DNA from 2 places in the Ochrobactrum quorumnocens genome. Region 2 is predicted to be linked to the other one. Evidence: riboswitches for the same ligand, from Rfam matches in the RefSeq annotation. Region 2 holds a riboswitch; the other holds the start of a gene.
What was found. A riboswitch is a leader RNA that binds a small molecule or an ion and turns the genes downstream of it on or off. The one in region 2 is predicted to bind S-adenosylmethionine.
Positions count from the first base shown of each region.

Region 1 (15,870 bases), on a different replicon from region 2:
GGTTCTGTCGAGCCTTCCTGAAGAAGCAGAAATCCTCGAAGTCGGCGATTTCGATGCAGCGAAAAAGCTGGTCGTAGAACGCGACGATATCGATTTGCTTTTGCTTGATTTGACCATGCCCGGCGGGACTGGCCTTTCTGGCCTGGTCACGTTGAAAGCACTTCAGCCTGCATTACCGATCATTATCGTCTCGGCCACTGATGACACTGCAACCATCAGGCACGCCGTCGAGCTTGGTGCATCTGGCTTCATCTCGAAATCCGCAAGCATGGAAACTATCGGCGAAGCAGTACACGCAGTTATTGCAGGCGATATCTGGACACCATCCGATATCGACCTCGATCAGGCGCACGACCCTGAAATCGAAGCGCTCATCAACAAGATAAGAACACTTACCCCCCAGCAGACACGCGTACTGACCATGCTTGCCGAAGGCCTGCTCAACAAGCAGATCGCCTACGAACTGAATGTATCAGAAGCGACGGTCAAAGCACATGTCTCTGCTGTTCTGCAAAAACTCGGCGTTGATAGTCGCACACAGGCGGTCATTCTTTTATCGCGGATTGGCAACGACGCACTGACTTCAGAAGCCAGCTGAAACTAAAGCGTGCCGCGTTTTACAATATCCATGTGACACGCTTTAATTCTTTGTTTTTAAGCATGTCTTTCTCCCAAAACCGATTCCCACTTTTGGGAAACATGCTTTATTTGTCTTTACTCATTATCCTACGCACACCGCTTCGCGCTTTTACGGGAAAAGCTATAAAGTCATTCTGCAGCTGTTGGGCGGCTGGAAGCACCTTCACGTTGATGTAGCGCGCTCGATAGTAGCGAACGCAGAGCTGCCGGACGCAATGGCTTGTGCAAGACAATGACATTTTCGTCGTCAGCCCGTTTGCGAACTTCTTTGGAGCGGTCGGCTGTCAGCAGAATAGCCGAAATTTCTTGTTTGAAGCTTTCCCGCGCAAAACCGATCATGTCCAGCCCGTTTTCATTGTCGAGATGATAATCTGCCACGATAACATCGGGGGCGACTTCGCGCTCGATGCAAAATACCTTCAACTCAGCTCCTCTGCGCAAAGTGGTGACATTGCACCCCCAACCAAGCAGAAGCGTTTCCATCCCAGCCAGAATATTGGCGTCATTGTCGATACAAAGCACATCAAGGCCAGTGAGGCTTGATGCGCGCTTTATGCCCTTACGACTTGCAACCTCTTCGATGGGAGCAGGTGCTGCGCTGATCGGAATGCGCAGCGAGAAAACGCTGCCCTTTCCAGGCGTTGAGGATAGCGTCAAGGGCAGCGACAGAACACGGGCAATACGATCAACGATGGAAAGGCCCAACCCAAGTCCTTCCGCCTCACGCATGCCTTCATCAAGACGTGTAAACTCACGGAAAACCAGTTTCAGCTTCGGCTGCGGGATACCGATACCGGTATCAAGCACTTGCAGCTCAATGAAATTGCCACGTCGGCGAACACCAAACAGAATGCCACCCTTGCGGCTATATTTGATTGCGTTTGAAACCAGATTCTGGATGAGGCGTCGCAGCATGTTGCGGTCTGTCTTCACCACAATGCTCGAAGGCACAACGCGCAGTTTAAGGCCTTTTTTCCGAGCCATTGGTGTGAAGTCCGTCGCAATTTGGCTTAAAAGCTTATCGAGACGGAACACCGAGACTTCTGGCTTGAGCGCACCCGTATCGAGCCGCGATATATCGAGCACCATTCCCAGAATGGCCTCAACCGATTCAAGTGAAGAATCGATGTTGCGGGCGAGCTGGCTGGTTTCCGCACGTCCAAGCTTTTCTGTTAGCGCCGTACTGTAAAGCCGTGCTGCATTGAGTGGCTGCAGAATGTCGTGGCCAGCTGCTGCCAGAAACCGTGTCTTGCCAAGGTTTGCTTCTTCGGCTGCGGATTGTGCCTTTGCAAGCTTCTGGTTCACATGCGTTAGTTCGGCAGTGCGGTCAGCGACGCGCTGTTCAAGCACCTCAGCCGCCTTCTGGCGCATCAGATCGGCCTCAACTTCGGCAGTAATGTCTGTATAGGTCGCGACAAGTCCGCCATCCGGCATGGGGTTGGAGTTGATCTCCAGCACCTTTCCGGTCGATTTTAAAGTCATCCGCCATGGCTGTCTGAGAGTTGCAAGGGATCGTATGGCCGAGTTTTGCGCATTGACGGCAAGATCGCCGCTGCTGGCCAGATGTTCGACAATCTCGGACACCGGAATCCCAACCTGCATCACTTCATCCGGCAGATCAAAATGGGCACGGAACTGACGGTTCCAGCATGTCAACCGCAGATCCTTGTCGAGTACCGTTATGCCCTGATCCATCTGATCGAGCGCAATTTGCAGGAGGTCACGATTTTGTTGCAGGGCGACGGAAGCATCGTCAAGCAATTGCCTTGCGTCACGCGCAGAAGCATCGTTGCGTTGAAGTAGCAAAGACAGGACGAGGCGGGCCGACGAGGAACCAACTGCCGTTCCCAGCAATTGCTCGGCGTAACGGATCAACGGCGTGTCCACCGTCATGCCGGGATCGAGCCTGCGTTGCTCTCGTCCTTCAAAACGCAGGAAAGCACGCTCAACACGTTCGCCCCCCAGATAGCGAGCCATAGTCGCTTTGAGTTCTGCGACCGTAACCGTTGTCCGAAAACGCTTGAGGGTCGGTGTACCAATGAAATAGCGCGGCAGGAAAATGCTCGCCTGAATGCGTTCAAGCGGTGTTGAAGCACGTGAAAGCGACCCAAGAATGTAGAACAAGGTGTTAGCCGCAAGGCTCCACATGACGCCATTGGTCAGAGGCAAAGCATCTGTGCCAAACAAGGCTTCAGGTCTTAATGCGGTAAAGCCAAGAAAGCCTTCGCGCAATATCTCCGCATCTTCTGGAGCCATGGTTGGCAGAAGCAACGTATAGGCCCAGATGAGAAACCCTGCCGACAAGCCGAGCATTGCGCCACGTCCATTGGCGTTGCGCCAGAACAACCCACCGATGAACGAGGGCATGAACTGTGCAATAGCTGCAAAAGATATAAGGCCGATGGACGCGAGGTGGATATTATTAGACGCCATGCGGTAATAGACGAATGCCAACGCCAGAATGCCGATAATCGTCAGTCGCCGCGTATTGAGAATGATCATCGTCAGATCACGCTGTTCCGTCGGATGACGAACAGCGAGCCTGCGAATTATAAGCGGCAGCACAAGGTGATTGGAGATCATAATCGCCAGCGCCACGCAAGCGACGATGACCATCGCTGTCGCCGCCGAAAGCCCGCCGAGAAAGGCTATCAGCGCAAGCCAGTGCGCACCAGCTGACAGTGGCAGTGCCAACACATAGAGATCACCACTGACTGTATTGCCAAGCGTCATGACGCCGATGAGTGCAATCGGGAAAACGAAAATATTGATCAGGATCAGATAAAGCGGAAACAGCCAGGAGGCGGTGCGCAATTCTTTTTCACTGCGGCTTTCGACAACCGTCACATGAAACTGGCGCGGCAGCATGATGATAGCGGCAGCACTCAGCGTTGTGTGCACGATCCACGTACCGATTGAGGTTTCATAATGAAAGGCCTCAAGGGCCGCAGGAGATTGCGAAATCTTCTCGATCAATTCTCCCGGTGAGCCGAAAACAAAGAACGTGCAGGCAAAACCAACTGCAAGAAATGCGGAAAGCTTGATCACCGATTCAAGTGCAACAGCCAGAATCAGGCCGTTCTGATGTTCGGTCGCATCTGTGTGGCGTGTGCCGAACAGAATGGCAAAGACAGCCAGAACAGCCGCCACCGGCAAAGAAATATCGCCAAAAACAAAAGAGGCTGGGTCAAAAGCCGAGCCGTAATGCTCCATCACCAACCCGACGCTGCCAGAAACGGCTTTGAGTTGCAGCGCAATATAAGGAATGGAGCCGACGGCTGCGATACAGGTAGCAAGAGAGGCCACGCCAAAGCTCTTGCCATAGCGAGCGGCCAAAAAATCAGCGATGGAGGTGATGTGTTCTGACTTCGCCAACCGCACGATGTGGCGCAAGAGGCGATTGCCAAGCGTGAAGACGAGAATCGGGCCGATATAGATGCCCAAAAACTCAAGCCCTCGTTGGGCCGAAAGGCCGACGGAGCCGAAGAATGTCCACGATGTGCAGTAAACCGCGAGGCTGAGTGCATAAATATAGGGGCGTGGAGCGCTGCTCCAGCGAGCGGCGCGCCTGTCGCCGATGCTTGCAACCGCAAACAGCATCAACAAATATAAAAAGGCCGCGCCTATAATACCCCAGCCCTGCATTGCCGGACCATCCTCCCCTGCTGTTACCCTCATAATTGGAGGTAACACACAGGGGAAGGCAAGCATTTTCATAGTTAGCGCGCAAGGTCTACCCTATTATCAATTAGTTAGAGCCGTCCCGCAAAAATGCCCCCTTCTATTGAGCGGGTGCCGCACCCTCTGCGGGCTTATCGGTCTCGCTGTCGAAACTCTTCGTTACATCCATGAAACGACGCATGAAACGCTCCATATAGCCAAGAGACTGCTCGAACTCCGCATCTGTTGGCAGCTTGGATGCAGAAGCAGATGCACCACCTGCTTCAAGAGCTGTAACCTTGCCCTCAAGCTTCTTCACCCGATCCTGCAAATCGGAAATATCATTTTCGTAAGCTTCTCGATCCTCGGTCGCCATCTTGCAGATAAGCTGCCCCTGCTGCTCGTTGCAAACCGACAATGCGCCGGTGCGAGTATCGAGCCGCACGTAACCGGTTTCGGTGCCTTCAAGGCGATAGCGCCCGTTTTCCTCAGCATGAGCACCGCTTGCTGCAAAGCTTGTACCCAGCAATGAAACAGCGGCTAGTGTGCGAAATAACGGGATGGTTTTGCCAGACATGTTTCGATCTCCTTTAACGCATGTTCTAAGCGCAGCTTGTCCGAAATCCGTGTCACACTTTTCGTGACGCGCTTTCAACTTCCCCCCATCATATGGGAGCTATGCAAGAAAAACGAACACGTCATGCTTTGATTTTCTAACTAATTCGGTCTAGAGAGCTGCCATGACCAAAACGACCATCTACAAGATCGCCCCGCGCGATCTCTGGGCGCAGGCAGAAGAAGCTGGCATTTTTACCGGGGCACCGGTTGATATTGCTGATGGCTATATCCATTTCTCTACCTATACACAGGTGCGGGAAACAGCCGCCAAACACTTTGCCGGGCAAACGGATCTGCTGCTTGTGAGCGTGGATGCGGATTTTCTTACAAGCAGTTTGGGCGATGCGCTGAAATATGAAGCCTCGCGTGGCGGAGCACTCTTTCCGCATCTTTATGCAGCGCTGCCAATGTCGGCAGTCACAAAAGTCGAGCCCTTGCCGCTCGACAAAGATGGTCTCCATATCTTTCCGGAGCTTGAGGATAAATGAGCGGGCTTTTTGAACTTATCGGGCGACGTGCATTGTTCTCGCTCGATGCCGAGCAGGCGCATGGTTTGTCCATTGCCGGTCTTAAAACCGGCATCGTTACATGCAACCGCTCCAATGACCCTGCGCTTTCGGTTAAGATTGCAGGACTGCAATTCCCGAACCCGCTGGGCATGGCCGCAGGCTATGACAAGAATGCCGAAGTGCCGGATGCGCTTTTGAAAATCGGTTTCGGCTTCACAGAAGTCGGCACGATCACCCCGCGTCCGCAAAGCGGTAATCCACGCCCGCGTATTTTCCGCCTGCCAGATGATCACGCCGTCATCAACCGGCTTGGCTTCAACAATGAAGGCCACGATGCAGCTTTCAAGCAATTGTCGCAACGTGCAGGCAAAAGCGGCATTGTCGGCGTCAATATCGGTGCCAACAAGGATGCTGAAGATCGTATCGGCGATTATGTGGCTGGTATCCGTAAGTTCTATCAGCTTGCGCGCTATTTTACCGTCAATGTTTCTTCGCCCAACACGCCCGGCCTGCGCAACCTTCAGTCGCGAGAGGCATTGCGCGAACTGCTATCGCGCGTGCTTGCAGCGCGCGACGAAGAAGGCAAGATGTGCACGCTGAAGCGGCCTGTCTTTCTCAAGATCGCACCCGATCTCAGCAATGAAGAACTGGACGATATCGCGGCCGAAGCTACAGCACAGAAGCTCGACGGCATTATCGTTTCCAACACCACGCTTTCACGCCATGGCCTGAAAAGTGCCGAGAACCATGAAGAAACCGGTGGTCTTTCTGGCGCACCACTTTTCGAGCGTTCAACAGTCATTCTGGCCCGTATGCGCGAACGCGTCGGCGCTGACATGCCGCTGATCGGCGTAGGTGGTATCGATAGTGCCGAAACAGCGCTCGCCAAAATCAAGGCTGGTGCCGATCTCATCCAGCTTTACACCGGCATGATCTATCGCGGTCCGGGCCTCGCGTCAGAAATCCTGCGCGGCCTCTCAGAGGCTGTGAAAAACGAAGGTGCTGCCAATATCGCCGAACTGCGTGACCGCGATACCAAGCAATGGGCCGCGCGTCGCCTTCCGGATTAATTCCGGGAAAATTCTGATCGATATCTGCGCGGCAGCAGCGTCAGAAGCGTTACGCCGCGGATCGATAAAAACAGATTGAGTGCCAACCAAAGCCCGTGATTTCCCATCATGGGCTTTGCTGCATAAAGCACCACCAAAAAGAATATCAGCGAGAAGAACATCATGTTGCGCATATCACGCGACCATGTTGCGCCGATATAGACGCCGTCCATGTGAAAAGCGAGAAGACCCGTGAGGCCTGTCAGTGCTGCCCACGGCAGATATTTGATCGCCTCATCACGCACGTCTTCGGCCTTCGACAGCAGACCAATAATCGCATCACCAAACACCATCAGGATGAGCGCAATCGCGCTGGCCATGACCAGTCCCCAGACGAAGGTCAGCTTGGCACCACGCACAAAAGCCGGGCTGTGACGCGCGCCGACCGAACGCCCGACGATCTGCTCAACCGCCGCCGCCATTCCATCAAGGAAGAAGCCACAGACGAGGAAGAAGTTCATCAACACCGCATTTGCTGCAAGCGTCACTGGCCCAAGCTCCGAGCCCGCGCGCGTGAAGAAAGCAAATGCCGTCAAAAGCAGGATCGAGCGGATCATGATGTCTCGATTGAGCGCGATCATCCGCACAATACCAGCCTTGTGCAGAATGTGCTTGATATCTGGGTGGCGACCCGTTTGCTTGTGAAAATGGCGCATAACAAGGAACAGCCCGACAATAGCGGCCACCGTTTCGCCAGTCACTGTCGCCCAGGCAACGCCTTCGACACCCCAGCCCAGTTCCAGACCGAGCACGATGCACAGCACAATGTTAATGCCGTTGATAAGCACCTGGAGGCTCAAGCCAAGCACGCCCTGCCCGCGGCCAAGCAGCAAACCGAGCACTGAATAATTGATCAGCGCCACAGGTGCCGACAACATGCGGATGGAAACATAGCTTACCATCGCAGCCTGTGTTGCAGGCGTTGGATGAATAAAATCGGACGCGACAGTGAGAACAAGCGGCAAGCTCAGGATCATCAGACAACCCGCAACGATTGCAATGATGATTGCGCGCCAGAAGATCGCCTGTTCTTCTGCCTTGTCCTCCGCACCCATGGCTTGTGCCACAAGGCCGGTCGTGCCCGAGCGCAGGAAGCTGAACATCGTCAGCAGAAAATCGAAAACTAGCGCGCCAATTGCCAATCCGCCAATCAGTTCGGCCTGCCCCATCTGACCGACCACGCCCATGTCAACAAGGCCGAGCAAAGGCGTGGTGACAGCCGCCAGCGTCATCGGCACGGCGATCATCATCACCATGCGATGCGTCACATCAAATGGTCTGGAAACGATGCTCTTTTCGTGCAGCATCTGATCCATGGCTGACCCCAACAACTCATTAGCAATTGGAGGAAGCTCTACTCTGGAATTTCTGGAAACGACAGAAAATTCGGCCACCGCATTGTCGCAGGCCTGACAACACTATGTCCGCAGAGTTTTCGATTCATTACAGCGGCTCCAGTTAATATTGAATCGTTGGAACCCCTGTAACTATTTGTTTTTACGCATTTCCGAACACAAAACCGGTTCCAACTTTTGCTGGAAATACTTTTAAGCGTTCGGAATGCGCGCAATAACCTTGATTTCGAAGTCAAAACCAGCAAGCCAGTTGACGCCCACAGCGGTCCAGTTTGGATACGGCTTCTCGGCAAACATGCGCGCCTTCACGTCCATGATTGTCGTAAACTGGTTTTGCGGGTCTGTATGAAATGTAGTCACGTCCACGATGTTATCGAATGTGCAGCCCGCCACTGCCAATACATTGCGCAGATTATCGAATGCGCGTTCAACCTGTGCTTTGAATTCAGGTTCGGGCGATCCGTCTTCACGGCTACCAACCTGCCCAGATACAAAGAGAAGGTCGCCGGAGCGAATGGCAGCCGAGTAACCGTTTTGTTCATAAAGGTCCTGGCGACCATCGGGAAATATAGCGATGCGGGTCATGGAACATCCTTTCGATATACAGCTTTTTTTAAGCCTACAAGTTTGATATACGTAACGTATGTGTATTTCATATACGCACCGTATGTCAACACCGGAGATTTGCATGGCCCCGAGGTCTCGTGCTGAAACCATGATGGAAAACCGCCAATTGCTGCTGGTTGCAGCGAGGAAAGCCTTCGCCGAAAAAGGCTTTGCAGCCGCATCCATGGACGATCTAACCGCTGAAGCGGGGCTGACACGCGGCGCGCTCTATCATAATTTTGGTGACAAGAAGGGCTTGCTGGCCGCCGTCGTTGCACAGATTGATGGTGAAATGGCTGCACGTGCCAAGGAAGCAGCGTCCGTTAAAGCTGACCCTTGGGATGCGCTGATAACGGAGGCTAAGACCTATATCGAGATGGCATTGGAACCAGAAGTGCAGCGGATCGTCCTCTTAGATGGCCCGGCTTTTCTGGGAGACCCTTCGCAATGGCCCAGCCAGAATGCCTGCCTCGACGTCACGCGCAAAACGGTTGAAGTTCTGATCGCAGAAGGTGTTTTGAAGTCCGTCGATGTGGACGCTGCGGCGCGCCTGTTAAGCGGAGCAGCACTGAATGCAGCGCTTTGGGTTGCCGCAAGCGACAATCCAGCGTCAGCGCTGAAAAAGGCTGTAGATGTGTTTCAGCATCTGGCTTCCGGACTCTTGGTCGACAAAAGAATTTAAAGCCCCAACATCATCGCCCAATAAATGCGACGCGGATTATTTTCAGGTGTTGCCCAGGCAAGGCCATAATGCCCGAATGTGGGATCGAGCATGTTTTTGCGATGGCCGGGCGATTTCATCCAGGCATCGAATACCGCTTGGGTATTGGGCTGGCCCGAAGCGACGTTTTCCGCAGCAGGACCGCGAATGCCTGCCTGCTTAAGCCGCGAGACGAAGCCATTACCCCAGCCAACCGAGTGGCCAATCTTGCCATGGGTTGCCATACGCCGTGCCTGATAAAGCGCGGCCTGTTCGAGCTTGCTATCGGTCGCCATCGACGACAGGCCGTTGGCCTTGCGGATCTGATTGAACAAGTCCGTTGGATCGACGTCTGCTGCGGCATCCGCAAAGCCCGCAGGCAAGGCGGCGAAAGCCAGTGCACCACCGGCGAGGATCAAAAATCCCCGCCGGGAAAGAATAAACGTGTCGTTCTGCTGCATTTGTCCGGTTTCTGAGCGGTTCAAATTGAAGCATTGTTCGGCACAAAAATGCTTCGCACTCTTGGCTCAAATGCTCTGATTATTTCCGGTAACTCAGGATACGGAGCAAAATAAAGGCAGGAATAACGACTGCCGCACCAAGAATGAGATAATCGGCAAAACCAGCAATTGCTGAGAAGCCCATATTCCACAGACGCAGCACAAAATCGCGGATGCCATAGAGAATATCATACGGCGTCCAGTGGAATGCGCTCATCACCACGCCCACAACAAGCGAGATCAGTACCAGCTTGATCAGCACGCGCGCTGGCGTATCGCCAAGAAAACGGTTTACACCATCAGACATGCAAATCTCCTGCATAAAAGCATGTCTCCGAAAAGCGGGAACCGGTTTTCCGTTAAAGACATGTGTAAAAACAAAGGGCATTAAACGCGCGGTATGGATACGATAAAATGCGACGCGTTTCAGCCCCTCTGCCAAACTGGCAGTTTCGTCGCGGAAAATAGGAGGTCAGTGGGGGATTCGCAAGCTATCTCACAAGCTCAGTGCTGTTTGCGATATTCGCGCGGGGCTTTTTGCTTCTGTCTGATAAACGAACGGTTCATGCTGCGGGTGTCGGTAAAGCCGCTGGCGACCGCCACTTCCAGAAGCGAGAGCCCGGTTTCAGACAACAGCTCGCGCGCCTTCTTGACCCGTAACTCCTCACGGACCTCGAAAGCGGTGCGCCCAACAGCCATGCGGAAACCTCGCTCCATCTGGCGGACAGAAATACCGAGCTTGCGCGCCACATCAATCATCGGCACTGGCTCTTCCAGCGTTTCCTCGAAAATGCGGATCGCCTTGCGGATCATCGGTGAGCGAACGCCATTGAAGCTGAGCGCCGGTTGTTCAGATCGCACCAGCTCATAAGGGATCATCAAAATGGATGCGCTTTTGCGCGCCAGTTCCTCGGAGATTTCATTCTGAATGATCGACAGCGAAAGCGACGCAGCGCCCAGTCCGCCTGCACAGGTGTAGTGTCGGCCGCTGCGATGAAAAAGGCTGGTTGTATCAGCCGTATGACCGTCGAAAAGATCGACGAAGTCGTCGCGGTGAAACCAGCTGACGCAGCAATTGCGGTCATCGAGCAAACCGCCTTCGGCAAGCAGGAAAGCTGCCGTGCAAAGGCCCACCACCGTCTTGCCGCGTTTGTCGGCTCGTTTGATGAGATCAATCAACGCTTGCTGGCGCGGGCGATATTGCGCAAGCAAACCGCCAACCACCGCCACATAATCACATTCATCAAGTTCACCTATGGGCGCGGTCGGTTCAATGACCATGCCGGAACTGGACGTAACCGGATCGCCAGACAAGGTGCAGATTTTCCACCCGCATCTGATCTGACGGCTCTTGTCACGGTCATCGGCTGCCAGTCGAAACGGATCAAGAAACAGGCTGAGTGCTGTCAGTGTAAAGCCCGGCAGCGCGACGATACCCACCAACAGACGGCGCGGTGGCACATCTACTGTGTTTTCCCGTACATCATCCTTACCATGCTTCACTCTTCCGGCCTCCTCCACTTCGCTCCAATTTATAGAAGTAGGATCGGGAAGAGCGCAATCACCTGAAATGCTTGGAGAGCTTGAGTTGCTGCGCCTGATAGTTCGATCCGAGATCGACACCGTAAAGCGCCTTCGGGCGATTCAACATATGCTCATAAACAAGACGGCCGACAATCTGGCCATGTTCGAGAATGAACGGGACTTCATGACTGCGCACTTCCAGAACCGCGCGGCTTCCAGTGCCACCAGCAGAGCTATGGCCGAAACCTGGATCAAAGAAGCCCGCATAATGCACACGGAATTCACCAACCAGCGGGTCGAAAGGCGTCATTTCAGCTGCGAAAAGCGGCGGCACATGCACGGCTTCACGCGAAACCAAAATATAGAACTCATCAGGATCGAGCACGAGCTCTCGTGAACCGCGATCATAGATCGGCTCCCAGAAATCGAGCACGTCATGCGCGGCGCGTTTATCGACATCGACGACAGCCGTGTGATGCTTGCCGCGATAACCAATTAATCTGTCTTCGCTGCCTGACAGATCAACCGAAAGCGCGATGCCGCCGCCTGAAATATTCGGCATTTCAGAAGCAACCAGCGTCTCGTTCTGATGAAGGATTGCCAGTTCCGCTTCGCTCAACTGCGCGCGGCCCTTGCGGAAACGGATCTGCGACAGGCGAGAACCAGTACGTGCCACAATCGGGAATGTGCGTGGGCTGACTTCAAGATAGAGCGGGCCTTTGTAACCAGCCGGAACCTTGTCGAATTCCTGCGCACCATCGGTGATGACGCGGGTGAAGATATCAAGACGACCGGTCGAGCTTTTTGGATTGGCGGATGCTGAAAGCTCTGGCGAAAGTGACAGGCTTTCAAGCAAAGGCACGATATAGACACAACCCGTTTCAAGCACTGCACCCGCAGTCAAGTCGATCTCGTGCAGCTTGAGACGTTCCAGCTTGTCGATAACCGGGGTTCCGGGACCCGGCATGAAGGATGCGCGCACACGATAGGCTTTGGCACCCAACCGCAGATCAAGACTAGCAGGCTGAATCTGATCGGCATCCAATGGACGCGCAGATGCCAGCAAACCGCTTTCAAACAGTGCAGCAATATCCGCATCTGCCAGAATTCCCGCATCCCTCTGCGTCATAACACTGAACTCCGTGACTTACTTAAATTTGGTCTATGACCATTGACCGCTCTCGACCCCAATGCCAACCCTGAAACCCCACAGCTCGCGGGTTTTCCGCAGGAATCACAGCCATCAGAGCTTTGGCAGACAGGCGTTTTCCTGAAAACTGATCCTTCTGGCATTGACGACCCCGCCCAAGAGGCATAAGGAAAAAGTGTTCCGTGGTGATTTGGCCGGCCGGCTTGCAGCCACGTTAAAGAATTCGCTAAATGAGGCCGCGGTTCGTTACCGGCCTTTTGCGTTTTCGCAAGGCCGGTTTTTTATTGGCCGCCGAGGCAATTCCGCGCCCCGGCCGACCAGCTTTCGACAGGTTGGAAAAATGACGAATGAGACTACCCGCAAGTTCCGCCCGGCAACTCAGCTCGTTCACGCAGGATCGCTGCGTTCGGGTTTCGCAGAGTTGTCAGAAGCCCTCTATCTAACGCAGGGCTTTCTTTATCCAACGGCGGAAGCCGCTGAGGCTCGCTTTAAGGGTGAAGACCCTGGGTTCATCTATTCGCGTTATGCCAATCCAACCACCGATATGTTTGAAAAGCGGATGTGCGCGCTTGAAGGCGCGGAAGATGCTCGCGCACTGACATCAGGCATGGCAGCAGTTGCTGCATCCATTCTTTGTCAGGTACAGGCTGGCGATCACCTGATCTGCGCCCGCGCCGTCTTCGGCTCGTCGCGTTATATCGTCGAAACGCTATTGCCACGATATGGCGTGGAAATTTCCGTAATCGATGGCGCGAATATCGAGAACTGGAAAGCCGCCGTCCGTCCCAACACCAAGGTAATGCTGCTTGAAAGCCCGTCGAACCCGACGCTGGAAGTCATCGACATTGCCGCTGTCGCAGATATTGCCAATGAGATCGGTGCCAAGCTGATCGTGGATAACGTCTTTGCGACCCCCCTCTTCCAGAAGCCACTGGAACTGGGCGCGCATATCGTCGTCTATTCGACGACCAAGCACATCGACGGTCAGGGTCGTTGCCTCGGCGGCATCGTCCTTTCCGATCAGGAATGGACTGAAGAAGTTTTGCAGCCTTACTTCCGTCATACCGGTCCCGGCATGAGCCCGTTCAATGCATGGATCATGCTCAAAGGTCTTGAAACGCTCGGCGTACGCGTGCGTCAGCAGACACAATCGGCAGCAGCCGTTGCAGACGCGCTTGCAGGCCAGGCTGGCGTCAAGCAAGTTATCTATCCGGGCCGCGCCGACCACCCGCAGGCCGACATCATCGCCAAGCAGATGACTGGTGGCTCGACGCTGATTGCTTTGGAGCTGGAAGGCGGCAAAGAAGCGGCGTTCAAGTTTGAGAATGCGCTTCAGGTCTTCAGCATCTCCAACAATCTGGGCGATGCAAAGAGCATCATCACCCATCCGGCGACCACTACGCATCAGAGCCTCACCGACGAAGCCCGAAGCGAGCTTGGCATTTCAGATGGCATGCTGCGCATCTCGGTGGGTCTTGAGGACACGGACGATCTGATTGAAGACGTGTTGGAAGCGCTTGTCGCCGCTCGTTAATAAAAATCGACTAATTTAGCGCCTTTTGATCGCAAAATGATGCATAAACAACGCAATTGCCGGAACATTTCGGCAATTGTAGCGCAATTGTCCGCTTCAAATCGTTGACCTCCAGCGCAACTTTGGCGATAGGTTGAAGATGAAGACTTGATGCGATTCAAAGGCGGGTGCGTATGTACAGAGCGGTGACGCGGGGTATCGAAGTAACAGCCGAGCCCTTTTATCTTGAAGATCAGTCAGAGCCTGAAGAAAATCGCTATGTCTGGGGCTATCGGATCACGATCGCCAACAATTCTTCCGACACCGTGCAGTTGCGCTCGCGGTACTGGCAGATTACTGATGGCAACGGCCACATAGAAGAAGTACGCGGAGACGGTGTTATCGGAGATCAGCCGACGCTCAACCCCGGAGACTCCTACCAGTATTCTTCAGGCTGTCCACTCAACACCACATCCGGCGTGATGGTCGGGCGCTATCAGATGCAGGCATCTGATGGAAAAGCTTTTGAAGTCGATATTCCGGCGTTCTCGCTCGATATTCCCGAAACACGCCGCACGCTGAATTGAAAAAGGCGCTTCTCACGAAGCGCCTTTTTCTTGTTCTTATTTCGCAAACTGCGCTGGGTCAAACTCGTAATGTGTCGAACAAAACTCGCACGTCACTGAAATCTTTCCGTCCTCGATGCTGTCCTGAATTTCTTCAGCCGAGAGATTGGAAAACACACCTTCAATCTTCTCGCGCGAGCACGAGCATTCATCGAGAACCCGAACGGCTTCATAGATGCGCACACCGCGTTCATGGAACAGACGATAAAGCAGACGTTCCGAGCCAACTTGCGGATCGGTCAGCTCAGAGCTTTCAATCGTGCCGACCAGCGAACGTGCCTCATCCCAGCCGTCATCTTCCAGATCACGCGCAACCGTGTTTTCATCGCCATCACCACCCGGAAGATCCGGTATGCGCGATCGCAATTCGGACTCAGGCAGGAACTGAATAACCAGCCCCCCGGCGCGCCAACGCTCGACAAGTTTACCGTCCGCACCGCGTTCAATAAGCTTGGCAACGCTCAGCTTCATATCGGTCGGTATCTGTTCCGACTGGCGGAAATATGTGCGTGCAATCTCTTCCAGTGTCGATCCATCAAGAGCAACGATGCCCTGATAGCGCTGCGTATAAGCACCCTGATCAACGGTGAAGGCCAGCGTGCCGCGACCGAGTAGCTCCTCAGGACGCGTCTGACCAGCCGCTACCGCTTCCTTTACGCGCTCCGCGTCGAAACGCGCATAGGCACGTACGGAACGTGGCGTACGGAAATCGACCACCAGCATATCGACAGGACCGTCGGACTGGGTCTGGAAGATAAACTTGCCTTCAAATTTAAGGGACGTGCCAAGAAGCACAGTCAGAACCGTTGCTTCGGCCAGAAGGCGCGCGACATGTTCCGGATAGTTGTGGCGCTTCAGGATGGCATCAATGCTGCCGCCCAATTGTACGGCGCGACCACGCACGTCGAGCCCCTCCACCTGGAAGGGCACAACGGCATCGTCGCCAGCGAAGTCGAGGTCTTCCAGAGCGATCTGGATGTCTTCGACTTCGATTTGCTCATTGCTGATCTTATCAGACAATTTATGCTCCTAAATTGCCGCCTTGCAGGCACCAGGCCAGAATGGCTTTCTGGGCATGGAGCCTGTTTTCAGCTTCATCGAATACGACCGATTGAGGGCCGTCGATCACTTCGTCGGTCACTTCCTCGCCGCGATGCGCGGGCAGGCAGTGCATGAAAAGCGCCTCTTGGTCAGCTTTAGCCATCAGATGTGCATTAACCTGATAGGGCATGAAAACATTATGGCCACGAGCATGATCTTCCTGCCCCATCGAAACCCAAGTGTCGGTCACGATGCAATCTGCACCGCGTACCGCCTTATCCGGGTCCGCTGTGGACATGATGTTCGCGCCGTTTGCCTTT
Region 1 is NZ_CP022604.1:334,051-349,920, reverse strand. Features, by position in the region: gene CES85_RS11065 (response regulator transcription factor) at 1-598, shown strand, start outside; gene CES85_RS11060 (PAS domain-containing hybrid sensor histidine kinase/response regulator) at 769-4,284, opposite strand; gene CES85_RS11055 (hypothetical protein) at 4,421-4,876, opposite strand; gene CES85_RS11050 (DUF952 domain-containing protein) at 5,040-5,405, shown strand; gene CES85_RS11045 (quinone-dependent dihydroorotate dehydrogenase) at 5,402-6,496, shown strand; gene CES85_RS11040 (MATE family efflux transporter) at 6,493-7,842, opposite strand; gene CES85_RS11035 (RidA family protein) at 8,083-8,475, opposite strand; gene CES85_RS11030 (TetR/AcrR family transcriptional regulator) at 8,579-9,178, shown strand; gene CES85_RS11025 (CAP domain-containing protein) at 9,175-9,657, opposite strand; gene CES85_RS11020 (DUF6460 domain-containing protein) at 9,737-10,003, opposite strand; gene CES85_RS11015 (GlxA family transcriptional regulator) at 10,201-11,217, opposite strand; gene CES85_RS11010 (2'-deoxycytidine 5'-triphosphate deaminase) at 11,258-12,349, opposite strand; SAM riboswitch at 12,543-12,622, shown strand; gene CES85_RS11005 (O-succinylhomoserine sulfhydrylase) at 12,711-13,904, shown strand; gene apaG (Co2+/Mg2+ efflux protein ApaG) at 14,078-14,470, shown strand; gene CES85_RS10995 (Hsp33 family molecular chaperone) at 14,507-15,529, opposite strand; gene argF (ornithine carbamoyltransferase) at 15,531-15,870, opposite strand, start outside.
Region 1: linked by a shared signal. The riboswitch ahead of CES85_RS11005 (O-succinylhomoserine sulfhydrylase) and the one ahead of CES85_RS01975 (homoserine O-succinyltransferase) in region 2 are both predicted to bind S-adenosylmethionine.

Region 2 (15,870 bases):
TAGTGGCAATGCCTTCAAAGGCGCATTGCCAAACTGGAGGCTATTACGGATGGTTTCGACATTCTGAGGCTGTAGTTCACCAATGGTCATGAACCGCCAAGACGGCATGGTCGTGATCAGCACGATATTTCTATTGTCTGTCACAAAAGTCGGGCGACCGGCTTCGTTCCAATCGCTTTCGAGCTGATCGAACGATAGTTTCACCACAACGACGCCAAGCGGTCCGTTTGGCCCGTCTACCCGACGCGAAATGTAAAGTCCTGGACGAAGGCTAACGTTACCGAGCGCAAAGTATTCGGCATTGGTATTTTTCAGAGCATCATTGAAATAGGGACGAAACTTATAGTCGTTGCCGACAAAGCTGTCAGGCTCGCGCCAGTTGCTGGCCGATATCGCATAGCCGTGTAGGCCGACAAGATAGATCACAGCAGCTTGCGTGCCTTCAGCGAGTGCCTCCAGTTTACGGTTTAACTGGTCCACAACCACCGCACTCGGCATTGCAAGCGCATCCGCCAGTTCTTTGTCTTTGGATAGAACCAATGGAAGTGCACGCTGTTTCTCCAGAACAGTACGGAGGAGGGCCGTGTTTAGATTAGCATCTATTCGCGTCTGTTCACCCAATGAGAGCAAAGCACGGCCACGCGCCGCATTGCCAACAAACCAGAAAGCCATTGCGAAAATGGCAGCGCAAATCACACCAAATATCCACCATGTCCGGCGATTGCTGGCGGGTGACGGGCTTGTTTCGATCGTTGAGACAGGCGCTTCCTTCATAAAGCTTATTGTGCATTAATCCGCACTTCATGAAAAGATATATGTGCGATAAATCGCACAAATGAAACGCAATATTCGGCGAACAAAGAAATTACCATTATATTTCAATATATTAATCACCTAATGAAAACTGGCATAGTCCTTGCAAATCATGATGTGAGCGGCGGCGAGGGCCGCTGAACAAGAGGACGAAAGGCTCGGGAGGCTGGACGGGATCCAGATAGAGCCAAACGGAGGACATCATGATTGCCGTACCGAATGGCGCTGTGGCTGAACCACGCCGCCCAATCCCATTTTATAAGCAACTTTATGTGCAGGTTCTGTTCGCGATTGCTGCAGGTATTTTGCTTGGACATTTCTATCCTGAGCTTGGCACCTCTTTGAAGCCTTTGGGCGATGCCTTTATCAAGCTCGTGAAGATGATCATCGCTCCGGTGATCTTCCTGACGGTAGCAACCGGCATTGCCGGTATGACCGACATGAAGAAAGTCGGGCGCGTGGCCGGTAAGGCCATGATCTACTTCCTGACGTTTTCCACACTGGCACTGATCATTGGTCTCATCGTTGCCAATGTTGTGCAGCCGGGCGCAGGTATGCATATTGATCCGGCCTCGCTTGATCCAAGCGCGGTCGCAAATTACGCCGAAAAGGCGCATGAACAGACGATCAGCGGCTTCCTGTCCAACATCATACCAACCACAATCGTTGGCGCATTCGCTTCAGGAGACATTCTTCAGGTTCTGTTTTTCTCGGTCCTGTTCGGCGTCTCTCTTGCCATGGTTGGCGATAAAGGCAAGCCAGTTACAGACTTCCTGCAGATGCTGACTGCACCCGTTTTCAAGTTGGTTTCGATCCTGATGAAAGCTGCGCCAATTGGTGCCTTCGGCGCAATGGCATTCACAATCGGCAAATATGGCATCGGGTCTATTGCCAATCTGGCAATGCTCATCGCTACATTCTACATCACGGCATTGTTGTTCGTACTCGTGGTGTTGGGTGCTGTTGCTCGCTATAACGGGTTCTCGATCATTGCGCTCATTCGCTACATCAAGGAAGAGCTCCTGCTGGTTCTTGGTACATCTTCTTCGGAAGCCGCGTTGCCGAGCCTCATGGACAAAATGGAAAAGGCAGGTTGCAAGCGCTCCGTCGTTGGCCTCGTTATTCCAACTGGCTACTCGTTCAACCTTGATGGCACGAATATCTACATGACGCTTGCAGCACTGTTCATCGCGCAGGCGACAGATATTCCACTCTCGCTAACCGACCAGATTCTGCTGCTTCTTGTGGCTATGTTGAGTTCTAAGGGTGCAGCGGGCATCACCGGTGCTGGCTTCATCACTCTTGCAGCCACGCTTTCTGTTGTTCCTGCGGTTCCAGTTGCCGGTATGGCGTTGATCCTGGGTATCGACCGCTTTATGTCGGAATGCCGTGCACTGACCAATCTTGTCGGCAATGCAGTTGCGACCATCGTGGTCGCGCGTTGGGAAAACGAACTGGATGTCGAGCGTCTTAATGCCGCGATGAATGGCAAACCGATAGTCATAGAACCGGAGCCAGTGGGCGAACTGGTTTTGCAACCTGCAGAGTAATATCTCAGGCAACAGAAACGGCCCGCTTTTGGCGGGCCGTTTTGTTTCATTTATTGTCTTCTGCGGCTTTGCCTTGCGTAATCAGGCGCGCACTGTGTTGGCCTGATATGAAGGTCCAGAGCCAACTCCATGCAACAGCGGCTCGGCTTCGCGTACCAATCAGGAAGAAGATATGGGCAATACCCCATACCCACCAAGCAATTGCACCGGTTAGTTTGATGCGTCCCATATCGACCACAGCCGCACCACGACCGATGGTCGCAAGATTTCCTTGGTGGCGATAGCGAAATGGCGCTGGAATTGCCTTTCCCGACGTGCGGCTGCGAATGACCTTCGCAACATAGGCTCCCTGCTGCTTGGCCGCCGGAGCAATACCCGGGACAGGTTTTCCGTCCGGACCTTCAACCCACGCCGTATCGCCAATCACGAAGATGTTTTCATGACCAGCTACGGTCAGGTCGGGTAGAACGCGAACGCGGCCAGCGCGGTCGCTTTCAGCGCCCAACCATACCGCTGCAGGTGATGCCGCAACACCAGCAGCCCAAATGGCTGTTTTGCAAGGGATGAACTCTTCACCAACGGTCACTCCGTCTTCGGTGATTTCCTTGACGGGCACGCCGAGACGGACTTCAACACCAATCTTCTGCAATGCGTTTTGCGCGTAAGTCGAAAGATCTTCGGGGAACGCCGCCAGAATACGTGGTCCCGCCTCAACAAGCAGAATGCGTGCTTGCCGCGTGTCGATATTGCGAAATTCCGGCCACATGGTTTGCTTGGCGAGCTCTGCAATAATGCCCGCCAATTCAACGCCGGTCGGTCCCCCACCAACCACCGAGAATGTTAGCAATGCCTGTTGCTTCGCAGGATCAGTCTCGCGCTCCGCACGCTCAAATGCGAGAAGTAAACGGCGGCGAATGGTCGTGGCGTCCTCCAGCGCTTTCAGACCCGGAGCAACTTTTTCCCAACGATCATTGCCAAAATAAGCGTGGCGCGCGCCCGTTGCGAGCACGAGTGTGTCGTAAGCAATTTCCTCACCGTTTTCGAGTTGCACTTTTTGTGCCGCAGTATCCACACCGACAACTGTGCCGAGTAAGGTTGTGACATCCTTGCGATCCCGAAAAAGGTGGCGGATTGGCCAGGCAATTTCAGACGTGGCGAGGATTGTTGTCGCAACCTGATAAAGCAGCGGCTGGAAAAGATGATGATTGCGTTGATCGACAAGCGTAATGCGAACATTCGCGCTTTTCAGATCATGGATAAATTGCAGGCCACCAAAGCCTGCACCAACGACGAGGATATGGGGGGTATCCGGTCCGCTCATTGAGATTTTACACCTGCATTTGGCGTGAAGCCTGTTCACGCTCGTCAAAAGATAGTCGTGCTTTGCAAACTAACGCTATCAGGTGGATGGTAAAGAGACTAACGGCAAAGTGAAACTAATTCTTGACGAAATAACTCAAGCTTATTGCCGGGAAAAGTGTTTTCAAGTTTCGCATGCGCTGCCATCCAGATAGGAACGGCAGAGGCAAGCACTGATTGTCCTTCAGATGTTAGAACAAGAAGCCGCTCGCGACGATCTTTCGGATTAACGACAACTTCGACCCAGCCATTTCGCTGCAAGGGTTTTAGTGCTGCGGTGAGGGTGGTCTGATCCATGGCGAGAAGCTCAGCCACTGGTTTCATAGGAGGTGGGCTAGGGCGATTGAGTGACATGAGCAGCGAGAATTGCCCGTTATTCAAGCCCGATGGGCGCAGCTCCTCATCAAAAAAGCGCGCAAGTGCGCGTGCTGCACGCTGTACATGCAGACATAAACAAGTGTCACGCACAAGAAGCGTGGTTTCAAACGGGACGTCGCGAACTTCTGGCATTGCCTAGTAATGTTGATATCAATCTATTTCGTCAAGCCAGTTAGTTAGCCTCATCATTAAAGGACCGTCTTAAAAATCATCGCCGTGATGCATATGACGAAGATAGGCGAAAGCTGTTCCTGCCAGAATCGGCAGAATGACAAGCGCCATCCAGAAAATAATATTGCTCATTTTTCCCTCCCTTTTCCGCCAGTTTAACATATCCGCCGGATAAAGGAAAAACGCGCGAAATGACGGCTGGTTCCCAGAACGTATCGATTGTGATGCTTTCCACTCGGAGCTCATCATTTGCATTGAAAAGACAGTTCTTTTCGTCTTTGGCTCTTTAAGGGCGATCTGACCGCCTTCATTACGTGAGTGAACAGAATAAAATTCCGCAGTGTTGGAGTGGCGAGTGTTTAAACACTCTTGTCAGCGCGCATCAGTTTGAGTAGAAGTAGCGTCACATCAAGAGTTGGGGCGACGCCCAACGCCAACCTGCCTTTCCGGGCAAGGTGGTACTTCCTTAAAAAAGGAAGGATGTGGCCAACCGGCAAGTATACGGATAAAGCCACGCGCGTCTGCTCTGATATAAAGAAGGACCGACGCGACATGCCTATTAAAATTCCTGACGATCTGCCCGCAACCAGTGTTCTCGAAGCCGAGGGCGTTATGGTCATGCGTGAGGCGGATGCTATCCGTCAGGATATCAGGCCGTTGAAAATTGGCCTTCTTAATCTGATGCCGAATAAAGCGACGACAGAAACGCAGATTGCGCGGCTGCTGGGGGCTACCCCGCTACAACTCGAACTAACGCTCGTGCGCATAACCAATCACGTTGCACGTCACACGTCAGCCGACCACATGCTTTCCTTCTACCGTCCATGGGAAGAGGTGCGTGATGAGCGCTTTGATGGCTTTGTCATTACGGGCGCGCCAGTTGAACGCATGCCATTTGAGGAAGTCACTTATTGGGATGAGATGCAGCGCGTTTTCGACTGGACGCAGACGCATGTTCATCGCACGCTGAATATCTGCTGGGCTGCGCAAGCTGCTGTGCATCATTTTCACGGCATGAGTAAATATGATCTGCCCGGTAAAGCCTCCGGTGTTTACAGCCAGCAGAATTTGGCACCGTCTTCGCCTTATTTGCGCGGTTTCTCAGATGACTTCGCAATCCCAGTCTCTCGGTGGACAGAAGTGCGCAAAGACGACATCCCGTCAGAAAGCAGCCTGAGGGTTCTGGTTGACAGTCCAGAAAGCGGCCTGTGCTTGCTGGAAGATCCGCAGCATCGCGCGCTACACATGTTCAACCATGTTGAATATGATACGACATCGCTTGCAGATGAGTATTTCCGGGATATCCAGCTTCAACCGGAAACACCACCGCCTGCCAATTATTTTCCAAATGATGATGTCAGCCGTAAGCCACAGAACTGCTGGCGTGGCCACGCGCATCTGCTTTTTGGCAACTGGATCAATGAGATGTACCAGTCAACGCCTTATGACCTCGAAAATATCGGCAAGTCCTAAACAAAAAAAGCTAATCCCCTCGCGGGGATTAGCTTTCTAAATATCAAGATTGACTGGCGAAGCGGTCAACCCATTTGTGCCATTGCTCTTCGCTGCCATGGAAGACGTTCAAATCGATCTTACCATTAACGCCCTGAGACAAGCCTGAGCCAGAATACTGCCAGAAGACCCAGCGACGGCCGGGGTAGACTTTTGATGGATGCTGGGCCACCGCACGCAGCCAGAACGGATAATCCGTGAATGCACCTTTGAGATTATCATCATAGAAATCTGGTGCCGTGTAGATAACCGGTCGCTTACCGTAATGGCGCTCAAGTGCATCCATAAAGACCTGCATCTTTTCGCGTACCTGTGCCGGAGATGGGCGGCGCTTGCAGGATGAATCACCATTCCATTCCACGTCGATAACAGGTGGCAATGCGTCAGGATCGACCGGCACGTTGCGGATAAACCAATCGGCCTGCTGGCTTGCGACGCGGCACCAATAGAAGAAGTGATAAGCGCCGCGCTTCAGGCCTGCTGCCTTTGCATCGCGCCAATTCTTGCGGAACATCGGATCGAGATGATCACCACCGTCCGTTGCTTTAATATATGCGAAGTTAGCACCATTCTGGCGCAACGTAGCCCAGTCAATATTACCTTGCCAGCGCGAGACGTCGACACCGTGTACGGCGTGCCTACGCGGCGATACGCTTCCGAAGTTGATTGGCTTTGCATCCCGGAAGCGCTGGCTATAGACGCGCGAACGTTGCTGAGGTGCAAGACGCACAGGCGGATAGGCGGCAACTTCTGGCTTGGGAACTGAAATAGGCGCCGCCACCCTTTGTTCAGGGCGCTGCGTCAAGGGAGCGGGAGGCTCGGTTTTAAACGGGCCTGCATCGGGAACGGGACCGGCCCAAGCAAGAACTTCTTCCTGCGGGGCGGCGGGCATCGATTGCGACGCCCTCGCTGTTTCTATCACAGGTGCAGATGGCCGGACCACGGAGCTGGTCAGCTCAGCAGATGGCTGCGGCATGAGACTGTCGATGCCGGAACTTGACGTGCAACCCGCCAGAGCGGTGCAGGCAAGGGCAATTGCTGACACAACTGAAAAACGCATGATACCCGTACACAAAACTCAGGCGCTCTACAGCCAGACCAAAAAAGGTTGCAGAAATGCCATCCACCAAAACTCGCAACGCTCCTCCCGAGCAAATTGCTAACCAAAGATTACCGCACAAAGCTGAATCCAAAGTTTACGAAAGACTTAAGGGCGCATGAGCGAGTGACTGTGATGGGAGCAACTATTATGAAACTAAAACAATATGTTATGTTATTAATATAATATATTACTTAAGAGAGGAAGGTTTCCACCTGTTGAATGTCAGATAAATTTCCAGATTTTTAGCAGAAATGTCAGGCGGTTTTCGCGGTGCGATCAAAATCCTGCTCAAAGACCTGTTCTGCAAACGGCTTTGGCTTCACGCTTTCAATTTGCATCATGAGATCGGCAATTTTGTCAGGATTTGAAATACCACATTCATAAATCTGAATGATTTCTCGCGCCATTTCATCTTTCTGAGGAGAGGTTATCGGGCAACGCCCTAAACGTTGACACGTCTCTATAAAGGCCGCCTGCAACTGTTCCAGTTCAGCGGGCTTGAAACGCTTAAAATAATAATCTCTCGAAAACGGCATATCATTTCATTCGCAGTTTGGTCGTGATTGACCGAATTTCATAACCTTGACGATAGTTTAGAGCGCTTATCGATCTGATTACACCAGACCGGCGCTCCACTCACTTGTCTTAACACGCATCTTACCGAAAACCGTTTCACACTTTTCGGGATGCGTTCTAAAAGCATGTCCTTAGTAAATCTGAACGCTTTACTACCATACATAGGGATAGTTTACATTCAGTAACTGGTTTCAACTGCGCATATGCTCTACTCGCGCTGCGATTGCAGCAATTTTCTCTGGGTCGCACTCGCCGGATTGAAATGTCCTGATAATGGCACGTGCTAGATCGTTTTTGGCCTCATGCGTGGTTGGACAACGCTCCAACAAAGCACAGCTTCGATTATAGGCGGCTTGCATCAACTGCAAGTCCTCGGGCGTGAACGTTCCGTGATATTGGCTGCCTTTGAATGGCATGGTATTCTCCCCCTAAATTATTTGATTGAAGCTCGAATTTCAAAGGAAAGCAACAGCATTTTAAAGCGGATTTGTTCAACTGTTTTCGTGATGCCTCCGCCTGGAAGCCAAACCTTCACAAGCCTGAGATACAACGATATAAGCCAAGACAAAAGCCAAATGAAGAGGATGCGATAGTGAAAATCGGCGTCGTTACAGTTTCTGACCGTGCAAGCCGCGGCGAATACGAAGATTTGAGCGGTCCGGCAATCGAATCTTGGCTAAAAAGCGCGATTGTAACGCCCTATGAAATCATCAAATGCGTCATTCCGGACGGCATGGAATCTGTGCGTGATACGCTGATCGATCTCGCAGACAATATTGGATGCGATTTGATCCTGACCACAGGTGGCACAGGTCCTAGTCCACGTGACGAAACACCGGAAGCAATGAATGCTGTTTTACATAAAGAGTTGCCGGGTTTTGGCGAACAGATGCGTCGCGCAAGCCTCGAGCAAACACCAACGGCAATACTCTCACGTCAGACCGCTGGCAGTCGCGGCAAGAGCTTCATACTCAATCTGCCGGGTAAACCTGTATCCATCGCAATGACCTTACAGGCCATTTTCCCGGCTGTGCCTTATTGCCTTGATTTAATCGGAGCAGGTCGCATCGAGACCGATCCGGCGGTTGTCAAAGCCCATCGTCCCGGCTGAAATCCAGCGCTGAATACCAGTTGCGCGGGATTAGAAACTATCGTTAAGCCGCTGTCGCGACGAAATTGCGCAACCCAGCCTTGCGCTTTTGCATGATATGCACACTTGCATTTCCCTGATTTGAAGCTGAATATTAGCGAAAAGAAGGGGAATTCAGTGAAGCCATTCGATGAGATGCTCAATCATGGCGGGAGTGTCCGCCAACCTTACGAATTTCTCAAGCAGTGGCTCGACCAGCAGGATCAACACAAACTTCTGCAGAAAACGCAGGATGCTGAAAGCGTCTTTCGCAAGACAGGCATCACATTTGCGGTTTATGGCGATGAAGACGCAGCGGAACGTCTGATCCCATTCGATATCATTCCGCGTATTATTTCAGGTCAGGAATGGCGACGACTTTCACAAGGCATCGAGCAGCGCGTGATGGCGCTCAATGCTTTTCTGGACGATATCTATCATCGACAGGAAATCGTCCGGGCAGGGCGTATCCCAAGAGAACTCATTACCAATAATGAAGCATTTCTTCCGGAAATGATCGGGTTTCGCCCACCCGGAAATGTCTATACGCACATTATCGGCGTCGATATCGTGCGCACGGCTGAAAACCAATTCTATGTGCTTGAAGACAATGCGCGAACACCTTCCGGTGTTTCCTATATGCTGGAAAACCGCGAAACTATGATGCAACTGTTCCCAGAGTTGTTTCAGAATGTGAAGGTTCGCCCAGTCGAGAACTATCCGCAATTGCTGCGCCAATCACTCGCAAGTGTGGCACCACCCGGAACGCAAGGTGTGCCAACGGTGGCAGTGTTGACACCTGGCATCTACAACTCGGCCTATTTCGAGCACGCCTTTCTGGCAGATCAAATGGGCGTGGAACTTGTAGAGGGGAGTGACCTGCGCGTTGTGGATGGGCGTGTCGCCATGCGCACTACGAAAGGCTATCGCGCCATCGATGTGCTTTATCGTCGTGTCGACGATGATTATCTTGATCCACTAACATTCAGACCAGATTCCACGCTTGGCGTCGCAGGCATCATGGATGTCTATCGCGCTGGAAACATCACAATCGCCAATGCGCCGGGCACAGGAATTGCCGACGATAAAGCGATCTACTCTTATATGCCCGAGATCATTGAGTTTTATACCGGTCGCAAGGCTATTTTGGAAAACGTTCCGACCTGGCGCTGTTCAGAGCCTGACAGTCTGGCCTATGTGCTCGATAATCTTGCCGATCTTGTCGTCAAGGAAGTGCATGGCTCAGGGGGCTACGGCATGCTAGTCGGCCCGGCCGCGACCAAGGCTGAACGCGACACTTTTGCGGAGAAACTGAAAGCCCGTCCTCGGAACTATATTGCGCAGCCGACATTAGCACTTTCAACGACACCGATCTTCACTGAAAGCGGCCTTGCTCCACGCCACGTCGATCTTAGGCCGTTCGTACTGGTGTCAGACCGCATTCGCATCACACCCGGCGGATTGACGCGTGTGGCGCTGAAGGAAGGCTCGCTCGTTGTGAACTCCAGTCAGGGCGGCGGCACAAAGGACACTTGGGTACTCGACGACTAAAGCATTTCCAGCAAAAGTGCGAAGCGGTTTTGTGTGGGAAAAGGCGCAAAAACAAATAGTAAGAGCGGTTCTAATGATTCAGTCTTAACTCGGCCCGCTCTAATACCAAGGTGCTAAGATGCTGACGCATCACGCCTTGAAAATGTTCAATCGCCACACGGGCTTAATCAAAGTCCGATGAGTCTTACTCAATGAACTTTGGTATAAGATAATAGTTTTTGGAATTGCGCATCAAAACCGGCGATAAGACCGGAGCGTGTTGAAGGGGAATGAATTTATGCTTCTTGGCCGTACGGCAAACGGGCTTTACTGGATGTTCCGCTATATCGAGCGCGCTGAAAACATGGCGCGTCTGGTTGATGCGGGATTGCGTATGGCACTTACAAAAACATCGGATGCACCGGAAGAGTGGTCTTCTGTGGTGGTATCGGCAGGCGCAAGCCAGACGTTCTCGGCGAAATATCACGCTTATAATGCTGCAAACGTCGCTGACTTTCTGCTTCGGGATATGGATAATCCGTCAAGCGTCATGTCCTGCATAGAAAACGCACGTTCCAATGGACGTATGGTGCGAACTGCACTAACTCGCGAAGCGTGGGAAAGCGTCAATGAAGCGTGGATGGTCCTTAAAAAGTCGCTCTGTAAGCCATTGAAAGAAGCCGATTTACCGCCGCTGCTCGATCAGATCAAACGCGAGACAGCACTGATCCGCGGTGCGTTTCACGGGACGATGCTGCGTAACGAGATCTTCGATTTTGCGGGGCTCGGCACTTTTATCGAACGCGCAGACAATACGGCACGTATTCTCGATGTGAAATATTATGTGCTCCTGCCGGCTGTTTCTTATGTCGGAACCACGCTGGACAATTATCAGTGGGAGTCGATTCTCCGATCAGTCTCAGCACATCGGTCGTATCGCTGGGTTTATGATGGTGACTATCGTCCTGCGCATGTCGCGGACTATCTGATCCTCAATGGGCGTATGCCGCGATCGCTCAATTATTGCTATCAGAGCATTAACGGACATTTGAACTATCTAGCCAAGGATTATGGCGATAGCGCTGTTTGTCACCAGACGGGCGAGAAAATCTATGCAACCCTGCAAAATCAGGAGATTGGTGCAATTTTCGATGTCGGTTTACATGAGTTCCTGACTGATTTCATTTCCCGCAACAACCGGCTCGGCAACGAGATCGCTGAAACCTATAATTTTTATTGAGGTGATTGCTTGTTGCTCAATATCCGGCATGTTTCGCATTATCGATATGAAAACCCGGTTCCCTATGCGGTTCAGCGGTTGCGGCTGCGCCCGCCGACTTTACCCGGCCAAGTGGTCAAACACTGGGAACTTAAGATTGAAGGCGGCGAGCCTGAAGTTTCCTATATCGATGGCTTCGGCAACAAGACCGATCTTGTCCAGCATGCCCGCAATGTGAACGAGATCATCATTACCGCGAGCGGCAATGTTGAAGTGGAAGATCGTGTTGGCGTTCTGGGTCCAGTGTATGGCTATGCGCCTCTGTGGCTGTTTGAACGCGAAACCCACCTGACGATGCCCGGCGATCGCATCCGCGCACTTTCTGGTGATCTGCCGAAAGATAAGGAACGTCTTGCATTGTTACATGAACTGATGAATTCAGTTCATACTGCAGTTGCCTATATGCCTGGCACGACTAGCGTCGCGACCAATGCAGAAAGTGCACTCGAGGCGGGTAGGGGCGTTTGTCAGGACCACAGTCATATCTTTCTCTCTGCAGCGCGATTGCTTAAAATTCCGGCCCGCTATGTGTCCGGCTATCTGTTAATGGAAGGCATCGATGAGCAAACCGCGAGCCATGCATGGACAGAGGCGCATATCGATGGACTTGGCTGGGTAGGGTTTGATGCTGCCAATAATGTCTGCCCAAATGATCGGTATGTTCGTCTGGCAACGGGGCTTGATTATCGCGATGCAGCGCCAATTTCCGGGGTAAGGCTTGGAGGCGCTGTTGAAAGCCTTGCGGTCCACATCAATGTAGGGCAGTGATTGTTAAGAACATTGTGCTTCATGACTGAATGAGAAGTAATGCTCTAAGTGTTTGTTTTGTCGCATTGTCCTACGCAAAACCGCTGCGCACTTTTGCTGGAAATGCTCTATGATTATAAATTGCATGCCGGAAACTGCTGATGACTTATTGCGTTGGAATGAAAATTGATCGCGGCCTTGTGTTTATGTCCGATACAAGGACGAATGCAGGCCTCGATAATATCTCGACATTCTCGAAGATGCGTAGCTGGAACAAAGCTGGCGAACGTGTGATTGTGCTTTTATCGGCGGGTAATCTCGCTACCACACAAGCCGTTGCGAGCCTGCTTGAAGAGCGCATGAAGGCGCCAGAGGACAGGCACCCGTCAATATTCGACGCACCCTCCATGTTTCAGGTGGCACGTCTCATTGGCGATACGGTCAAGGAAGTCATTACGAACTCGGCAACAGGCGGGCAGAGTGCGGACGCATTTGGCGCATCGTTCATTCTGGGCGGGCAGATCAAAGGCGGACAGCCTCGGCTCTTCTATATTTATCCCGAAGGCAACTTCATCGAAAGCTCGGTCGATACGCCATTTTTTCAGATTGGTGAGAACAAGTACGGCAAGCCAATTTTGGTGCGCGCTTATCAGGAGACAATGAGTTTCGAGGAAGCGGTCAAGCTGCTGCTCGTTTCTTTTGACTCGACATTGAAGGCAAATCTCTCGGTAGGGCTGCCGCTTGATATGCAGATTTATGAGACCGACAGCCTCGAGCTCGGCGAACACAGGCGCTTTGAAGCAAGCGACCCTTATTATCAGACGGTTTCGGAAAGTTGGTCTGAAGCGCTGAAGTCGGCGCTCGAGCAGTTGCCGTCTTTCAGTTTTGATCAGTAGAGAAAAGACGGGGTCAGAGCGCATCCCGAAAAGTGTTAGAGTACCGATCTATTGATTCCGATCGATACTCTAATCCACTCGGCTTTTACTTTTTAGTCTTTTGTTACGGTCGCAACATAGTTCGCATCGGCGACCATATCGAAGTTGTGAACGTTTGAAACCGTCACAGCCGTTTCGATCTGCTGATAAATGACCGTTATCGGGCTATCTTCCTGAAATTTCTTTTGAAGATCATGATACATGGCTTCACGCTTGGTCGTATCACGTTCCTCTGCCGCTGCCATGGTTTCGGCGGTCAGTTCTGGAATATCCCATGAAGCCTGCCAGGCGGTTGTCCGCAAATTTACCTCATCACCGTTATTCGGATTGTTAGTGAATGTGACGGCGTTGGTGTGTGGGTCCCAATAATCTGGACCCCAAATACCCAATGCAAGCTGATGCTTGCGGGCACGAACTTTGGTGGTCGTAAGCTTGCCATCGCCTTGTAGGATTTCAACACTGACCCCGGCCTTGGCCATGGTTTGCTGGATGCTTTCAGCAATGCCAACGTATGGCTGGTTGTTACGAACATCAAGCGTGATGCTCAAGCCATCTTTTAGCCCTGCTTTTTCAAGCAATTCCTTTGCTTTCTCAACATCATACTTGAAAGGTTTGTCATCGACTGCACCAAACATGCCGACCGGCAAGAAGGATTGATGCTTGCGGCCAATTCCTTTGATCAGGGTTGCTTCAATCGTATCGTAATCAATCAGATACTTCAGTGCTTGACGCACTTCAGGCTTGGCTAGTTCCGGCACATTCTGGTTCGCGCTAAGGTAATAAATGCGGCCCTTTGGAGCGTTGATAACGCTGAACTTGGCATCCTTGCCAAGTTCTTCAATGTCACCCGGTTCGAGATTGCGCGCAATGTCGATATCTCCAGCCTGTAGCAGAAGACGCTGCGACACGCCTTCCTTCACGTGACGATAGATAACGCGCTTCATGGCCGGCTTGGTGTCAGAATAATTCTCGTTTTGCTCCAGAAGCATAACTTCATTGGCGCGCCATTGCTTCAAAGCGAATGGCCCAGACCCAGCGTAATTATTCTTCAGCCAGTCATAACCGAAGTCCGTATCATAAGCATACGTGTCCGTCTTCTCGGTCTTCTGTTCATGTTCCTTGACCAGTTTGCTATCGACAATCGATGCGACGCTGGAGGTCAAACAGTTCATGACGAAACTTGGCGCAAAGGCCTTGCCGGTCGTGAAAACGAATGTCTTGTCATCGGTTGCAACGACGTTTTGGTCGACGTTTTCAGCAGTGATGCCAAACTGGCTCAGAATAAATGCAGGGCTCTTGTCGAGCTTGATTGCGCGTTGGAGCGAATAGGCGGCATCATGCGCCGTAATAGGGTTGCCGGAGGCAAATTTTAGGCCATCGCGAATTTTGAACGTGATCGATTTGCCATCGTCGGAGAAAGTCCAGCTCTCGGCGATCTGTGGTATGATCTTGGTTGGATCTTTCGTGTCTGTCGTCACCAGTCGTTCATAAGTGCTGGTCAGCATTTCAGACGTAGTGATTTCAAAGATTTCTGCTGGATCGAGCGAAATAATATCATCGATACTCATCGCAATGACGAGCGTGTCGGCTGGCGTAGCGGCTTCCACGGCCTTTGGTGAGGCTGACAGGCAAAGAGCGAATGCCAGCGCCGCAGGAATGGACGTACGCATCAGTCTGGTGGTGAGTGTCCCATTCTGCCAAGCAATAACAGGTAATGTAGTTCCGAATTTCATGTGTTTTCCCCTGGAGATCACGTCCGTTGTTCGGACATGCTCATCAATTCCCAACTCGTTCCGGTGACGACTCTCCTGAACGTGGAAGTATTAGATTCCGTTTTTAAAGGGGGCACAATGGCGGGAGATATTTAGCCGTAAAATAAAAACGGCTGGAAAATTCCAGCCGTTTCATAAATCAATAGCAATGTATTATGCGAATATCTTGAAGCGTTCGCCATCATCCATAAAAGCTTTGTCGCCAAAAGCCTGCTCATTCGAGCCAAATGGCATCTGCGCACGCAGCTTCCATGACGATGGAATATCCCAGGTCTTGGCAACTTCGGCGTCGATCAGCGGATTGTAATGCTGGAGGCTTGCACCGATGTCTGCATTGGCAAGTGCCGACCAAACCGAAAGCTGTGCCATGCCGCCAGCCTGTTCCGACCAAACCGGGAAATTGTCTGCATAGAGTGCAAAGTTCTCCTGAAGGCCCTTAACGACATTCTGGTCTTCAAAGAACAACACAGTGCCTGCGCCAGCAGCAAAGCTGTTGATTTTGGCTTCGGTCTGCTCAAAAGCATCAGCAGGAACGATTTTGCGGAGCTCTTCCTTGGCGATGTTCCAGAGTTTGTCGCTCTCAGCACCAAAAAGAACAATAGCGCGCGAGCTTTGCGAATTGAAGGAGGATGGCGAATGCTTAATTGCTTCGCGGATCAGCTCGGCAGTCGCATCCTGGGAGAGGGGAAGGTTTTTGCCGAGTGCGTATTGTGTACGACGCTTCTTAAGGGCGGCGATATAACTATTGCTCATCATCAGTGTCCTGTTTTTACAGCGATTCTGTGCTGCAAACTTATTGCAGCGCTTGGGAAAATCTCATGCAAAATATTGTGATTTTTGAACAAGAAGCCAGCCCATGTTTCTGAAACACACTGTCAACAGATGACGCGTTTCTTCGCTTAATTGTTTCAGTTCTGTGAACTGAGCGATGCTGATTTTTGGGATAATTTAGCTTTTGCCTTTCGTTTTTATTCGAAATCTGACAAAATTTATCGGAATATGGGAACGCCAAAGAAA
Region 2 is NZ_CP022603.1:388,994-404,863, forward strand. Features, by position in the region: gene CES85_RS01950 (sensor histidine kinase) at 1-774, opposite strand, end outside; gene CES85_RS01955 (dicarboxylate/amino acid:cation symporter) at 1,017-2,363, shown strand; gene CES85_RS01960 (NAD(P)/FAD-dependent oxidoreductase) at 2,410-3,684, opposite strand; gene CES85_RS01965 (MarR family winged helix-turn-helix transcriptional regulator) at 3,783-4,232, opposite strand; SAM-I-IV-variant riboswitch at 4,672-4,782, shown strand; gene CES85_RS01975 (homoserine O-succinyltransferase) at 4,824-5,744, shown strand; gene CES85_RS01980 (glycoside hydrolase family 25 protein) at 5,788-6,843, opposite strand; gene CES85_RS01985 (hypothetical protein) at 7,140-7,421, opposite strand; gene CES85_RS01990 (hypothetical protein) at 7,653-7,877, opposite strand; gene mog (molybdopterin adenylyltransferase) at 8,054-8,572, shown strand; gene CES85_RS02000 (circularly permuted type 2 ATP-grasp protein) at 8,729-10,141, shown strand; gene CES85_RS02005 (alpha-E domain-containing protein) at 10,419-11,360, shown strand; gene CES85_RS02010 (transglutaminase family protein) at 11,370-12,167, shown strand; gene CES85_RS02015 (proteasome-type protease) at 12,308-13,042, shown strand; gene CES85_RS02020 (ABC transporter substrate-binding protein) at 13,135-14,814, opposite strand; gene CES85_RS02025 (nitroreductase family protein) at 15,007-15,606, opposite strand.